DNA from 3 places in the Porticoccus sp. GXU_MW_L64 genome. Region 3 is predicted to be linked to each of the others. Evidence: predicted binding sites of a transcription regulator. Region 3 holds the regulator's gene; each other region holds the start of a gene.

Region 1 (4,968 bases), on a different contig from region 3:
TCGCCGCGCTGCGCTCGCGATGACGGGAAATTCAAACTGCCTCCAAATTGGCATAGGCCAACACCAGCCATTTATTGCCTTCCGCCTCAAAATTTACCTGCACCCGGGCATGGCTGCCACTGCCTTCAAAGTTAAGCACTGTACCTTCACCAAAAACTTTGTGCTGTACGCGCTGCCCCAGGTTTAAGCCGGTATCGGCACCGCTGTCGGAAAAGCGCGGGGCGCTGGCGGCTTTGGCGTAGCTGGTGGGGCGGCGTACCTGGCTGCTGAGGCGCACTTCTTCCAGATATTCGCCGGGAATATCCCGCACAAAGCGGGACACAGAATTAAAGCTCTCACTGCCGTACAGTTGGCGGCTTTCAGCAAACGTCAGGTACAGCTTTTCCATGGCCCGGGTAATGCCCACGTAGGCCAGGCGACGCTCCTCATCCAGGCGCCCCGGTTCTTCGATGCTCATGCGGTGGGGAAACAGATTTTCCTCCATGCCCGCCACAAACACCAGTGGGAATTCCAGCCCTTTGGCGGAGTGCAGGGTCATCATTTGTACCGCAGACTGGCCGTCATCCGCCTGACGTTCGCCAGCGTCCAGCGCCGCTTCGTCGAGGAACTGCCCCAGAACCGACCCTTCCGGGTCTTGCGGACGAAAACCCTTGCACGCGCTGATCAGCTCTTTGAGGTTATCCACCCGCGCCTGGCCGCGCTCGCCCTTTTCTTTGCCGTGGTATTCCACCAGGCCACTTCGGGCGAGAACATGATCCGCCACTTCGTGCAGAGGCAATGCCTCGCTGTCGCCATCCAGCTGATCGATCAGGGTCAAAAAACCCGCCACTGCATTGCCCGCGCGGGCGGTGAGCTGGCCTTGCGCCACGGCGCTCCTGGCAGTGCGCCACAGGGATTGGCCGCTGGCGCGAGCCGCATCCCGCAACGCTTGCACGGTTTTGTCACCAATGGCACGGGGCGGCACATTCACCACTCGCTCAAAGGCCGCATCGTCATGACGGTTGAGCAACAGCCGCAAGTAGGCCAGGGCATTGCGAATTTCCAGGCGCTCGTAGAATTTTTGCCCGCCGTAGATGCGATAGGGAATGCCCGCCCGCAGCAGCGCCTCCTCCAGCACCCGCGATTGCGCGTTGGAGCGGTACAGAATGGCCGCATCGCTGTGGCTGTTGCCATCCTTCACCCAGGCCTGAATGCGGTCGCCGATAAAGCGCGCTTCGTCGTGTTCGTTAAAACCGGCGTACAGGGAGATCAACTCACCATCGGCGCCGTCGGTCCAGAGATTTTTGCCCAACCGTTCGCTGTTGCGGGCAATCACCGCATTGGCGGCATTGAGGATATTGCCGGTGGAACGGTAGTTCTGCTCCAGCTTTACAACCTTTGCATTGCTGAAATCCCGGCTGAAGTTGCGAATATTTTCCACTTTGGCGCCGCGCCAACCGTAAATGGACTGGTCGTCGTCACCCACCGCAGTCACGCAGGCATCGCTACCTGCCAACAGCCGCAGCCAGGCGTACTGGATGCTGTTGGTGTCTTGAAATTCGTCCACCAGAATATGACGAAAACGGTTCTGGTAATGCTGCAACAGCTCCGGGTGATTGAGCCACAATTCGTGGGCGCGCAGCAGCAACTCACCAAAATCCACCATGCCTCCACGTTGGCAGGCTTCTTCATAGGCGCTGTAAATCTTTACCATCATGGTCAGATGGGGGTCACCACTGTGCTGAATATGCTGCGGGCGCAGGCCTTCGTCTTTCTGGGCATTGATAAACCACTGGCTTTGGCGCGCTGGCCAGCGACTGTCGTCCAGCCCCAGGGTTGCGCTGACCCGCTTCACCACCCGCTGTTGATCGTCTGAATCGAGAATCTGAAAGCTCTCCGGCAGGTTGGCCTCGCGCCAGTGAGTTTTCAACAGGCGGTGGGCCAGGCCGTGAAAAGTGCCCACCCACATACCACTGGGGGGCATGGGCAGCAGAGCGTCGATGCGCTCGCGCATTTCCCGGGCGGCCTTGTTGGTAAAGGTCACCGCCAGGATTTCGTAGGGGGAGACGTGTTCCACCTGAATCAGCCAGGCGATGCGGTGCACCAGCACCCGGGTTTTGCCAGAGCCCGCCCCCGCCAGCACCAGCAGGTTGGCGTCGTTGCTGGAAACTGCCTCCCGCTGAGCCGGGTTGAGTTGGTCGAGTATCGAAGTAACATCCATGGGCTGGATTCTAACATTGCTGCAAACTGGATTTATATACAGTAAAACAACCGATTGTCTTTTTTACTGCTATTGATCCGTACGTCACCCTGGCCGCCGCCATTATGTGGAAAGCCCGATGTACAAGGCAGCCTTTATGTAAAGTTTCGCGAAATAATTTGAACTTTAATGGGGGCTTGGGCAGTTTCGCTCGTTTATATTCTTGAGCCTTCAAAAAAATACCTGCACAAAAACCGAGGAGAGGTAGCTCCATGACATTGAAATCACTTCTGGCTTCTGCCCTGGCACTGGGCGCCGTAACCGCCCAGGCCGCCGACAGCGAATGGTATCGCAACCCGGCGGTATCACCGGATGGCAGCAAAGTCGCCTTCACTCACCACGGCGACATCTATGTGGTAAACAGCAACGGCGGCACCGCCACCGCACTAACCAGCCACAGTGCCTATGACAGTTACCCGGTGTGGTCCCGAGACGGCAAAAAGCTGGCCTTTGCCTCAAACCGCTACGGCAACTTTGATATTTTTGTGATGAACGCCAACGGCGGTGGCGTAAAACGCCTTACCCACCACTCCTCGCCTGACATTCCCAGTGATTTCAGCGCCGATGGCAGCAGCGTACTGTTCACCTCCCTGCGCATGGACTCGGTACAAAACACCCAATTCCCCAGCGGCCGACTGGAAGAAACCTACAGCGTCAACCTGAGCGGCGACACCCCCCGCCAAGTAACCACCATTGTCGCGGAGAAAGCCCGCTACAACCGCGCTGGCGACAAGTTTCTGTACCAGGACAAAAAAGGCTACGAGGATCAGTTCCGCAAACGCCACCGCTCCTCGGTAACCCGCGATATCTGGCTGTACGACACCAAATCCGGCAAATACAGCCAGCAGACTCACTGGCTGGGTGAAGACCGCAACCCGCTCTGGAGCAACGACGAACAGAGCTTCTACTTTACCAGCGAACGCAGCGGCACCATGAATGTGTGGCAGCAAAACCTGGCGAGCGGTAAAGCCACCCAGGTAACCGACCACAAACACCACCCGGTGCGCTTTCTGTCAGCAGACAACAGCGGCAACCTTGTGTACGGCTATCACGGCTCCATTTACCGTCTGGCAGACGGGGGCCAACCACAAAAGCTGGCCATTGCCATCAATAACGATGACAAGACAAACCCCATCCAGCGGGCCGTTATGGGCAGTGGAGCCACTGAATTCGCCATTTCCCCCAACGGCAAAGAAGTGGCCGTTGTTGTCCGTGGCGATGTGTATGTCACCTCCACCGAATACCCCACCACTCGCCGCATCACCAACACCCCGGAAATGGAACGCTCTGTGTCGTTCTCCCCGGATGGCCGCAGCCTGATATACGCGGGCGAGCGCAATAAAAGCTGGAACCTCTATCAAAGCTCTCTGGCCAGCAAAGATCAGAAGTACTTTTACAACGCCCTCAAGCTGACCGAGAAAACCCTGTTGGCCAACAGCGAAGAAACCTTTCAGCCCGCCTATTCACCGGATGGCAAAGAAGTGGCGTACCTGTCCAACCGCGACACTATCAAAGTGCTCAACCTGGCCAACGGCAAAAGCCGCACCGTGCTCAAGGAAAAGTACAACTACTCCTACAGCGATGGCGACATTTCCTTTTCCTGGTCACCAGACAGCAAGTGGCTTGCCGCCAGTTACATCGATGGTCGCTGGATTACAGAGATTGGCCTGATCGATGTATCAGGCAAAAAGGCACCCATCAACCTCACCCAGTCCGGCTATGCGGATGTGGCCCCTCAATGGGCGATGAACGGCAACGCCATTACCTGGATGACCGCCAAACACGGCCGCCGCAACCACGGCAGCTGGGGTTCGGAAATGGATGTCTACGGGGTATTCCTGAACCAGGACAGCTGGGACAAATTCAAACTCAACAAGGAAGAATACGCCCTCAAAAAAGAGGCTGAAAAAGACAGTAAAAAAAGCGATAGCAGCAAAAAGAAAGACGACAAAAAAGACAAGGATAAAAAGGACAAAGAACCAAAAGCCAAAACCATTGATATCGACCTGGCCAACATCGAAGACCGTCGCGCCCGCCTTACCCTGCACGCAGCGGAGCTGGGCATGGGCCTGCTGAGCAAAGACGGCCGCAAACTGTACTACCTGGCCAAGTTCGAAAAAGGCTTTGACCTGTGGGTGCGCGACTTCGATGAAAACAGCACCAAACCGCTGAACAAGCTGGGCGCCAAACAAGCTGGCATGAGAATGTCCAAAGACGGCAAAACCCTGTTTGTGATTGCCGATGGCAGCATCCGCAAAATCACCCTGGGCAACGGCGCTCCCAAACCGGTTGCCTACGCCGCCGAGTTTGAGCTGAACGCGGCCGACGAACGCAGCTACATGTTCGAGCACGCCTGGCGTCAGGCGCGGGACAAGTTCTACGTGAAAGACCTGCACGGCGTAGACTGGGACTTTTACAAACAAGAATACCTGCCCAAACTGGACAACATTAACAACAATCAGGACTTTGCCGATGTTCTCAGCGAAATGCTGGGTGAACTGAACGCGTCCCACACCGGCGCTCGCTATCGCTCCAGAGGCAATGGCCAGGCTGACCAAACCGCCGCACTGGGCATTATTCCCAACTACGGCTACCGCGGCGACGGCATCAAAATTGCCGAGATCATCGATAAAAGCCCACTGCTCAGCAAAGACAACAAAATTGAAGCGGGCATGATTATCAGCGCCATCAACGGCCAGCAAATCAACGCCAACAGCAACTACTACGCG
Region 2 (4,968 bases), on a different contig from region 3:
CAGCAACGCCATCAACTGCTCTGAACCTTCCAGTTCAATAATTTGTTTGCCCGTTTCTGTGGCCTGCCGGAGAAAATGCACATCCAGGCCATCGCCAGGGTTGAGGCCGGATTGCGCAGCCACCAGGTAGCCCAGGGTTACCATCAATGTTCCGGGGCGCATACGGGTGTACATAGCTTCCGGCAACGGCAAATTGTGCTTTAAAAGCGAGGATTTAAGGTCGTTGAATGTTTTTTCCGAAATATGCTCGGTGAGTTTCTCCCCCGCCGGGTACATGCCGTATTTGAACAACAGCCTTTGCTCTTGAACAGCATCGACATTGAGAATATCTGCCTCAACCGCCAGTGCATCAGCGCTGGCAAAAGCCTTTTCAATCTCCTCACGCAACGGATAAAAACTGCTGTTCGCCAGGTGAATAGAGCCAAACAGATAAACCGTGGCCTCCTCTGTTTGCAATTTCCAGAACAACGCTTTGTCGTTGGCACTCCATGCGGTTCCACAAAAAACCACTAATAAAAATAATGTCGCTACGGCGGTCAATTTCCCTTTCATCGAATTTTTTACCTTATTGGCAGTCAGAAAAATGGAGCCTACCACTCCAACAAGCAATTGCCTACACAGTTGCTATACTTGAAAAAGGCTTGCCGCTTTTTTCGATTCGGTTTTTCAATGGCTGGCATTGCCTATCAATGACTGAGGATTTACAGATGAAAAGACACTATTACATAAGCAGTGATCTGGATGATCTGGAAAATGTTGAACAGGAGCTTGAAGCGCAAGGGTTTACCACTCCGCAGATTCACGTGCTGAGCCTGAATGACGCCGACGTAGCAAAGCATGAACACCTCAATGAAGTAGAAGCTGTGCTGCGCAAAGACGTGGTTAATGGCACCATCATTGGCGCGGTGATCGGTCTGCTGGCCGCCACTGTGGTGTTGTTGCTGGCCCACAGTTCAAACCTGCCAGAGCAAACAACCTGGGTACCCTTTATTTTCCTGGCCATTATTGTGCTGGGTTTTTGTACCTGGGAAGGCGGCCTGTTTGGTATTCAGGAGCCCCACAAACAATTCAAGCGCTTCCAAAAGCAACTGCAAGACGGGCAACATGTGTTTTTTGTGGACACAAAACCTGAACAGGAAACCGTTCTTGATCAAGTTGTAAACCGCCACCCCAGATTGTGCGATGCCGGTATCGGCTCCTCCACACCGGCTCTGGTTATCTGGTGGCGCAACAAGTTCTCCTGGTTTATGAAGTCCATGCCTTAGGGGGTGTTAACAATCAGTTAGCCATCAAAAGGCAAGTCCAGCTGAATAAAATCCCGCTCCGGTTGCGTATCCACAAAGCGAACGCCAATGCCCAGCAATCGCACCGGGCGGTTGCCCCGTGCAAATGCTTCATGTAAAAGCACCGCAAAGCTGTCCAGTGTCAGCTTGGGGTCATTGGCTCGCTCCAGGGTGGTCACTGTAAAGTCGTTAAACTTCACTTTAACGAACTGGCGAACCACCTGATAACTGTCATCCACAGGGCGCAAGCGCCCTTTCAGCTCAACCAATAATTCCGGCAACTTGTTCACACAACTTTTAGTGTCTGGCAAATCCGCGGCGTAGGTATGCTCCACACTCAGGGACTTCCGGCGCCGATGGGGTTTTACCGGGCGTTCGTCTTCACCGCGACTGAGTTGGTGAAGTCGCTGGCCAAATACCCCGAAGGCCTCCACCAGAGTTGTCAAATCGTGCCGCTGAAGGTCAGCACAGGTCAAAATCCCCATACGTTCCAGCTTTTTCGCCGTCACCTTGCCAACCCCAAAAATTTTATTGACCGGCAGGCGATGGACAAAATCGGCCACCTCGTCCGGGGTAATCACCAATTGGCCATTGGGCTTGTGCCAGTCGCTGGCGATTTTGGCAAGAAACTTGTTGGGGGCAATACCTGCGGATGCCGTCACGCCCACTTCATCAACAATACGCTGGCGAATTTGTTGAGCGATCAAAGTGGCGCTGCCGCGACACTGCTGGCAATCGGACACATCCAAAAACGCCTCGTCCTGCGATAACGGTTCTACCAGCTCCGTATAGGAAAAAAATATCTTGCGAATCTGCTGGGCTGCCTGCCGATATTTATCCATGTGCGGTGGAATCAAAATCAAACCGGGGCACAGGCGGCGTGCATGAGCGGACGCCATGGCAGAGCGAACGCCGTATTCACGGGCCGGATAATTACAGGTCGCGATAACCCCACGGCGGTCAGACTGGCCACCAATAGCGATGGGCAGATCCCGCAAGGAAGGATCATCGCGCATTTCTACAGATGCGTAGAAACAGTCGCAGTCGATATGGATGATTTTGCGCATGAAAATAACTGTATGTAATTACAGCTATTGTCGGATGATTTACAGAAGGTGGCAAGGATTGCGGATTAACAGTCTTGGACAACCTCCCAAGCAGTCATTGCGAGGGGCGGAGCGACGCGGCAATCTCCATCCAGCCACCGCTTATTCTCCGAGCACTCTGCCACACTGGGTGAGATCGCCGCGCTGCGCTCGCGATGAGGGACTATTGTTGCTCCGTCATTGCGAGGAGCGAAGCGACAGTGCGTCAGGTTTTATTGAGCGCGCGATACAAAAGGCAGGACGTCTTTCGTGTTACCGGGTTAATAGCTTTCCCGCGCCCAATAGGTATCCAGTAAAAAGCCCCCCACACAACCCAGAGTCAGCCACAGCGCCAGACCCCGTTCGGGAACAGTCAGCAACACCAGTGCCACGCTGAGCATCACCAACAGCGACACTCTGGGTAATTTTACCTTGTGATGAGCAGAAATCTGTTTGTCGTAGGGGAACACCAGATTCACCATGGGTGCCAGCCCCGCCACCAGAGGGCCAAGCCAGTAGATGGCCGGCTGGGTAAACAGCAGATAAGCAGAGGCGCACACAGACAGCAGTGCCCAAAAGATAAAACTGGCTCTAAAAATAATTTTCAGGGGCATTGAATCGAATATCCTTACAAGCCAACGCTACGAAATACCGAGGCCAGGGTGGTTGCCGTCGGGCTTGCCGCTGTAGGGCTGCGGCTTGTTGTCGCCTTTGCAAAACCAGCGTTTCAGCTGGTATGGCATCACAATCAACGCCGGAGTCACCAACAGGGTCAGCAGGGTGGAAAACACCAGGCCGTCGACAATGGCACTGGCCAGAGGCGTCCACCAGGACGTTACCGCGCCACCAAACCCGGCGCTGCGCTGCAAAAAGTCCACACTGAAGCCATTGGCCAGGGGCATCAAACCCACCACCGTAGTCACTGTGGTAAGCAGCACTGGCCGCAGGCGCAGTACCGCAGACAGATGCGCCGCCTCAAAAGGGCTCATATCCGGGCGGTCGCGGCGCAGGTGGTTATAGGTGTCGATCAAAACAATATTGTTGTTCACCACAATCCCCGCCAGGGCAATAATGCCCACGCCGGTCATAATAATGCTGAACGGCTGCTGGCTGAATACCAGCCCCAACAACACACCGGCGGTAGACATGATCACCGCCGAGAGAATCAGGAACGCCTGATAAAAGCTGTTGAACTGCATCACCATCATAATCAGCATCAGGAACAGCGCCAGCATACCCGCAGTAGCAAGAAACTGGAGCGATTCTGCCTGTTCTTCATTGGCACCGCGAAAGCTGATTCCCACAGCGGGGTCGATATCCACTGTTTTCAGCCACTGTTGTAGCTCTTTTACCTTAGTGTCTGCCAACACCCCTTCCAGCGTATTGGCGCGCACAAAAGCCACCTGCTCCAGGTCGATACGTTGAATACTGTCGACCTTTTGCTGAGGCACCAGTTTGACAAAACTGGCCACCGGAACCGCACCCTGCGAAGTGGTAACGCGTATATTGTCTAACGCCGACAGGTTGCGATCACTGCTGGGGTAACGCACCCGGATATCCACTTCGTCCTCGGCGTCATCCGGGCGGTATTTGCCCAGCAGCACGCCATTGGTGATCATCTGCACCATCTGCCCAACCAGGGCAACATTCACCCCGTGCATGGCTGCCTGGGCACGGTCCAGGGTGATTTCCCACTCGATACCGGGTTGTGGGGTGGTGTCTTCTATATCTCGCAAACCTTCGACATTTTCTTCAAGATGGCGGCGGATCATCCGCGCTGTGGCGAACAGTTTATCCTGGTCCGCAGAGGCCAATTGCAGCTGCAGGTCACGACCGGTTGGAGGGCCCCCTTCTATCGGGTCAGCGGTAAAATACAGTCCGGGCATATTAGCGGTGGCCTGGCGGATGGAAGCAAAGACCTCGCGGCTACTGCGCTCTCGCTCAGTGGCGTCCACCAACTCAATCAATATCTCAGCCACCTCGTCCCGATAACGGGCGCTGCCGTTATCCCCTACCCCAATGCCACTGCTGCCGGAGTACACTGCTTTTATCTCGGGGATAGATAACAGAATCCGCTCTACTTGAGCCGTTAATCCCTCACGCTCTGCCACCGACAAATTGCCCTTGGCCCGAACCGAACCCATACCGTAGTTGTTTTCCGTTTCGGTAAAAAATATGGCGCCACGCCCCAATTGCCCATAAATGATAAACACCAGGAACAACAGGGCTATGGCCGACACAAACACCGCAACCGGCTGGCGAACAAAGGCTCCCACCAGGCTGGCGTAACCCTGGCCAAAACGGGTCAGTTTTTGCGGCCAGGCGCTGTCGGACTGTGGCGCCTCAACGATACGGTGGGTTTTCTGGGCACGGCCGATCAGGGTACCCAGTACCGGTGAAAAGAACAGTGCATAAATCAGCGACCAAACCAGCACCGCAAACACGGTCACCGGCAAGTAGCCCATAAACTCTCCGGTTGTACCGGGCCACAGCATCAGCGGCAAAAACACCAGCAAGGTGGTGATGGTGGACGACATTACCGGCAGACGCATACGCCCCACCGCAACCAGGTAAGACTCTTTCATGGACTTGCCCAGACT
Region 3 (4,968 bases):
TGGCAGCCATTTTCGACCCCTTTGGCAACGCGGTGCACACCGCCCTGTCGTTCGATCTGGTGGGCGAGGATGTACTGATTACCGGCGCTGGCCCCATAGGTATCATGGCGGTGGCCATTGCCAAACACTGCGGCGCGCGCCACGTGGTAATTACCGATCTCAACGACTACCGCCTGGACCTGGCCCGCAAAATGGGCGCCAGTCGCGCTGTCAATGTGGCCAATGAGAAATTGCCCACGGTAATGAAAGAACTGGGCATGACCGAGGGTTTTGATATCGGCCTGGAAATGTCCGGCGTACCGGTGGCCTTTAACGACATGCTGCACAACATGAACCACGGCGGCCGCATTGCCATGCTGGGCATCCCACCTGGCGAGATGGCTATCGACTGGAACCAGGTGATATTCAAAGGGCTGATATTAAAAGGTATTTACGGCCGCGAGATGTTTGAAACCTGGTATAAAATGAGCAGCCTGATTCAGAGCGGCCTGGACCTGGCACCCATCATCACTCACCACTACCCTGTGGATGATTTCCAGCAAGGGTTTGAAATGATGGCCTCCGGGCATTCGGGGAAAGTAATTTTGGATTGGCTCAAATAATATTGTCATCCTGAGCGCAGCGAAGGATCTCGATGTTCATCCACACAATGAGATCCCTCACTGCGTTCAGGATGACGTAACTGGAAAACAACGTCTATGAAAATAAACATCATCACCACCGGCGGCACCATCGACAAAATTTACTTCGACGCCAAGAGCGACTACCAGGTGGGCGACCCGGTGATTGGCGAGCTGCTTAAACGCATGGAAGTGGGCTTTGAGTTTGAAGTGACCTCTGTATTGCGCAAAGACAGCCTGGACCTCACCGACGAAGATCGCCAGCTTATCGTCGACCGGGTAAAAAACTGCGACAGCGATTATGTTCTGGTAACACACGGCACCGACGGCATGGTGGAAACCGGCAAATGGTTGCGGGAACAGGTACCGGGGAAGCACATTCTGATGACCGGTGCTCTGCAACCGGCGGTCTTCCGCGAGACCGACGCCATCTTCAATATCGGCTGCGCCCTTGGCGCTCTGCAAGCGGTGCAGCCAGGGGTTTATATCACCATGAATGGGCAACTGTTTGACGCCACCCGAGTGGTAAAAAATGTCGCCGCCAACCGCTTTGAGCCCGCAAACCCGTAAAACCCACTTTTTATCCGTATCAAAAGGGTCTTAACGGCCCTTTTCACCGTCATTTCTTTAGATATTTTTTTCATTACCCAGCCGCTTTTTATTCTTCTCTCCTATAAGCAAAATCACTTTTCCATCGCTAATTCCTTGAATTTACGATGCTTATAAAAAACCACTGTTGCCGTAAAAACCAATGCGCGCTGTAGGCACCCAACGGCGATAGGCAAGCCACTTCAGCAATGATAGGGTTTTAGGGCCTGTTCACACTAATTGAATCGCCACTGTTGTAACTCGATTAGTGTGAACAGGCCCTAACTCAACATCCAGATGGGAGCACAGCCGTGGCCAAACACTACCCTGAAATTGGTTCCTGGTATCAGGACGCTGCAGAGGATGTGTTGTTTGAAGTGGTCGCGGTAGACGACAGTGCCGGCACCATTGATATTCAATTACTGGGCGGCGAAATCAGCGAACTGGATTTTGAAACCTGGGGGCAAATGCTGATACTCAGCGCCGAAGCGCCGGAAGACTGGCGCGCCTCCTACGAACTCAGCCGCGAAGACAGCCACGAACTGGACGACATTGTTATTCCCGACAACGTTCAGGACCCCCTGGCAACCCTCGATATAAACAACGGCTAACTCCTCAACTTCAAGCAACTCTACCCTGCTTTCCAACGACTCTGTCATTGCGAGCGCAGCGAAGCAATCTCGACCAGAACACCGCAAACAGCATAAGATTACCGAACTGCTGTGCTTTTCGCCATGGCAGCACAGTTTGGAAATTCAATAGTTTGGAAATTCCCCTTGCATCCACGCCCTCACAGAGCCATACTGGACAAAGTTACAGCTGTATATAAATCCACATTTATGTTTGCCAAGACTTTCCCAGCCAAAGGAAAATCCAATGATTGACCTCACCGCCCGCCAGCAGCAAATTCTCGAACTGATCAAAGAGTATATCTACGATACCGGCTTCCCACCCACCCGTGCCGAAATTGCCGAAACGCTGGGCTTCCGCTCTGCCAATGCCGCCCAGGAGCATCTCAAGGCACTGGAGCGCAAAGGTGTTATCGAGATTGTTCCCGGCGGCTCACGCAGCATTCGCCTGCTGGTGGAAGACGGCGTACCGGATGGCTTGCCGGTGGTGGGCCGGGTAGCTGCTGGCAGCCCGATTCTGGCAGAGGAAAACGTCGAGGATTACTACGAAGTACCAGAACAACTGTTCTACCCTGCCGCTTCCTACTTTTTAAAAGTACAGGGCATGAGCATGAAGGACATTGGCATTATGGATGGCGACCTGCTGGCGGTTCACCGTCAACAGACAGCGGAAAATGGCCAAGTGGTGGTGGCTCGGGTGGACGATGAGGTTACTGTGAAACGCCTGAAACGCACTCGCAGCAAATACGAAATTCACCTGTTGCCGGAAAACGAAGACTTCGAGCCCATTGTGGTAAATCTGCGGGAACAGGAATTTGCCATCGAGGGGCTGAGCGTGGGGGTTTTACGAACGGATATGTAATTCATCCCGTCATTGCAAGGAGTCCGGAGAACAACCTGGCAATCTTGATAACCCCCGTTGGCTGCGCTCGCAATGACGGGGTTTTAATGCAACAACCGCGGCGATTCCTCGCGCACTTCCTGTTCCATCGCTTCTTCTTCATTGATCTGCTCAACCACCTCAATACCCGCATCAATCATGGCTCTGGCCACTTCCACACTGGATTCTTGCAGATAATGCCGGGCCTCTTTGGAAAAACATATTCGCACCAATGGCTCGCCGCCACCATCCGTGCGTTGCAACGCGTAGTCACCGTTGGAGAGTTGAACAATTTCGTAAAGCGTAGTGGGCATGGGGTTACATCTGTTAAACCAGAGAATTGGGAGAGTTTAGCACAAAACAGAGGTGACAAAACGGGAGCTGCACCCGCTACAGAATACAGTTGCCCCCCCCTGTAAGCGCACAAGCGCGCCCTGTTACCTGTGAGCGAAGCGACCTGCCACCTTTATTTCTTCTTGCGCTTATCCTCAATCTCCCACTTGCCGCCCTTGTACCAGGCGCGGAAGCCGGTGGACTTACCTTCCACCTCCGCCTGCACATATTGCTCCTTGGTTTTACGGCTGTAGCGCACGTAGGTGGGCACACCGTCCGGATCGGCTACCGGAGCAGACCACAGGAAGCTGTATTTGGGATCGATGGAGTCCTTATGAGGCAGCATCTCGGCGATTTGCGGCGAGCGGGTTTCCCGGTGCTTGGGAAACTGACTGGCGGCCAGGAACAGGCCGCTGGCACCATCGCGCAGAATGTAGTGGTCGTCCACTTTCACACACTGCAATTCCGGCATGGGCACCGGGTCCATTTTTGGCGGTGCCGGCTGGCCGTTTTTCAGCAGTTTGCGGGTGTTCTTGCAATTTTCGTTGGTGCAGCCAAAGAACTTGCCAAAGCGACCGGTTTTTAGCTGCATTTCGCTGCCGCATTTGTCGCAGTCCAGCACCGGGCCTTCGTAGCCCTTGATCACAAAGGTGCCCTGCTCTACCTCAAAACCATCGCAATCCGGGTTGTTGCCACAGATATGGATTTTGCGCTTTTCGTCGATCAGATAATTTTCCATGGCGGAGTTGCATTTTTTGCAACGGCGCTTGTCCATCAGCTGACGTGCTTCCGCTTCGTCATCGTCGTCTACGTTTATCGCCTCATCCCCGGGCAGCAGGTTTAGGGTGCCTTTGCAGCGCTCTTTCGGCGGCAGGGCGTAGCCCGAACAGCCCAAAAACACCCCGGTACTGCCAGTGCGCACCATCATATGACGGCCACATTTGGGGCAGGGAACATCGGTTTCCGAGGGCGCATTGGGGCGCATGCCCTGTTCGCTCTGCGCCTGTTCCAGCTTGGCGGAAAAGTCGCTGTAAAAGCGGTTGAGTACGTCCTGCCAATCCAGGTCGCCGTCTGCCACCTTGTCCAGGTATTCCTCCATGGCGGCGGTAAAACCGTAGTCCATCAGGTCGGTAAAGTTCTCGTTGAGGCGGTCGGTGACAATATCGCCAATTTTTTCCGCGTAAAAACGCCGGTTTTCCACCCGCACGTAACCGCGATCCTGAATGGTGGAGATAATCGATGCATAAGTGGATGGGCGGCCGATGCCGCGTTTTTCCAGCTCTTTGACCAGTGACGCCTCGCTGTAGCGCGCTGGTGGTTTGGTGAAGTGCTGGTTGGGAATGAGGATATTCAGGTTCAGTTCGTCGCCCACGGCCAGGTCCGGCAATTCCACATCGTCGTCTTTCTTGCGATGAGCAGGCAGCACTTTCAGGTAGCCGTCAAAACGAATCACCCGGCCCTTCACCCGCAGTTCGTAATCACCGGCGGTGACGGTAACCGTGGTGCTGGTAAATTCCGCAGGCACCATCTGGCAAGCCACAAACTGCTGCCAGATCAACTGGTAGAGCTTGCGGGCGTCCGCCTCCATGTCCGACAGGTCACCGGGCATGATGTCGATATTGGAAGGGCGAATGGCTTCGTGAGCTTCCTGGGCGCCGGATTTGCTGCTGTAGGCAATGGCGGCGTCGGGCAGGTATTTATCGCCAAAACGCACGCCAATAAATTCCCGACAGGCCTCCACCGCCTCTTTGCTGAGGTTGGTGGAGTCGGTACGCATATAAGTGATGTAGCCAGCCTCATACAATCGCTGGGCCATCATCATGGTTTTCTTCACCCCGTAACCAAGGCGGGTACTGGCCGCCTGCTGCAGGGTGGACGTGATAAATGGGGCTGATGGCTTTGAGCGGGTTGGTTTGTC

Evidence for each region. Region 3 encodes LexA, which represses DNA repair genes until DNA is damaged. Its sites were predicted from a motif close to ACTGTNTNTANANACAGT; they were not measured.
Region 1: a site for LexA is predicted at 2,226-2,243, ahead of uvrD (DNA helicase II). Genes of this name have one in related genera too.
Region 2: a site for LexA is predicted at 2,358-2,375, ahead of dinB (DNA polymerase IV). Genes of this name have one in related genera too.

Annotation. Positions count from the first base shown of each region.
Region 1 is NZ_JBRKJK010000004.1:213,667-218,634, forward strand. Features, by position in the region: gene uvrD (DNA helicase II) at 32-2,200, opposite strand; gene ACVBEJ_RS04175 (S41 family peptidase) at 2,452-4,968, shown strand, end outside.
Region 2 is NZ_JBRKJK010000002.1:83,916-88,883, forward strand. Features, by position in the region: gene ACVBEJ_RS02205 (TraB/GumN family protein) at 1-552, opposite strand, end outside; gene ACVBEJ_RS02210 (NAD/FAD-utilizing enzyme) at 708-1,265, shown strand; gene dinB (DNA polymerase IV) at 1,283-2,350, opposite strand; gene ACVBEJ_RS02220 (hypothetical protein) at 2,650-2,982, opposite strand; gene ACVBEJ_RS02225 (efflux RND transporter permease subunit) at 3,010-4,968, opposite strand, start outside.
Region 3 is NZ_JBRKJK010000006.1:219,424-224,391, forward strand. Features, by position in the region: gene tdh (L-threonine 3-dehydrogenase) at 1-602, shown strand, start outside; gene ACVBEJ_RS06430 (asparaginase domain-containing protein) at 699-1,190, shown strand; gene ACVBEJ_RS06435 (DUF6763 family protein) at 1,520-1,819, shown strand; gene lexA (transcriptional repressor LexA) at 2,085-2,699, shown strand; gene ACVBEJ_RS06445 (hypothetical protein) at 2,783-3,031, opposite strand; gene topA (type I DNA topoisomerase) at 3,184-4,968, opposite strand, start outside.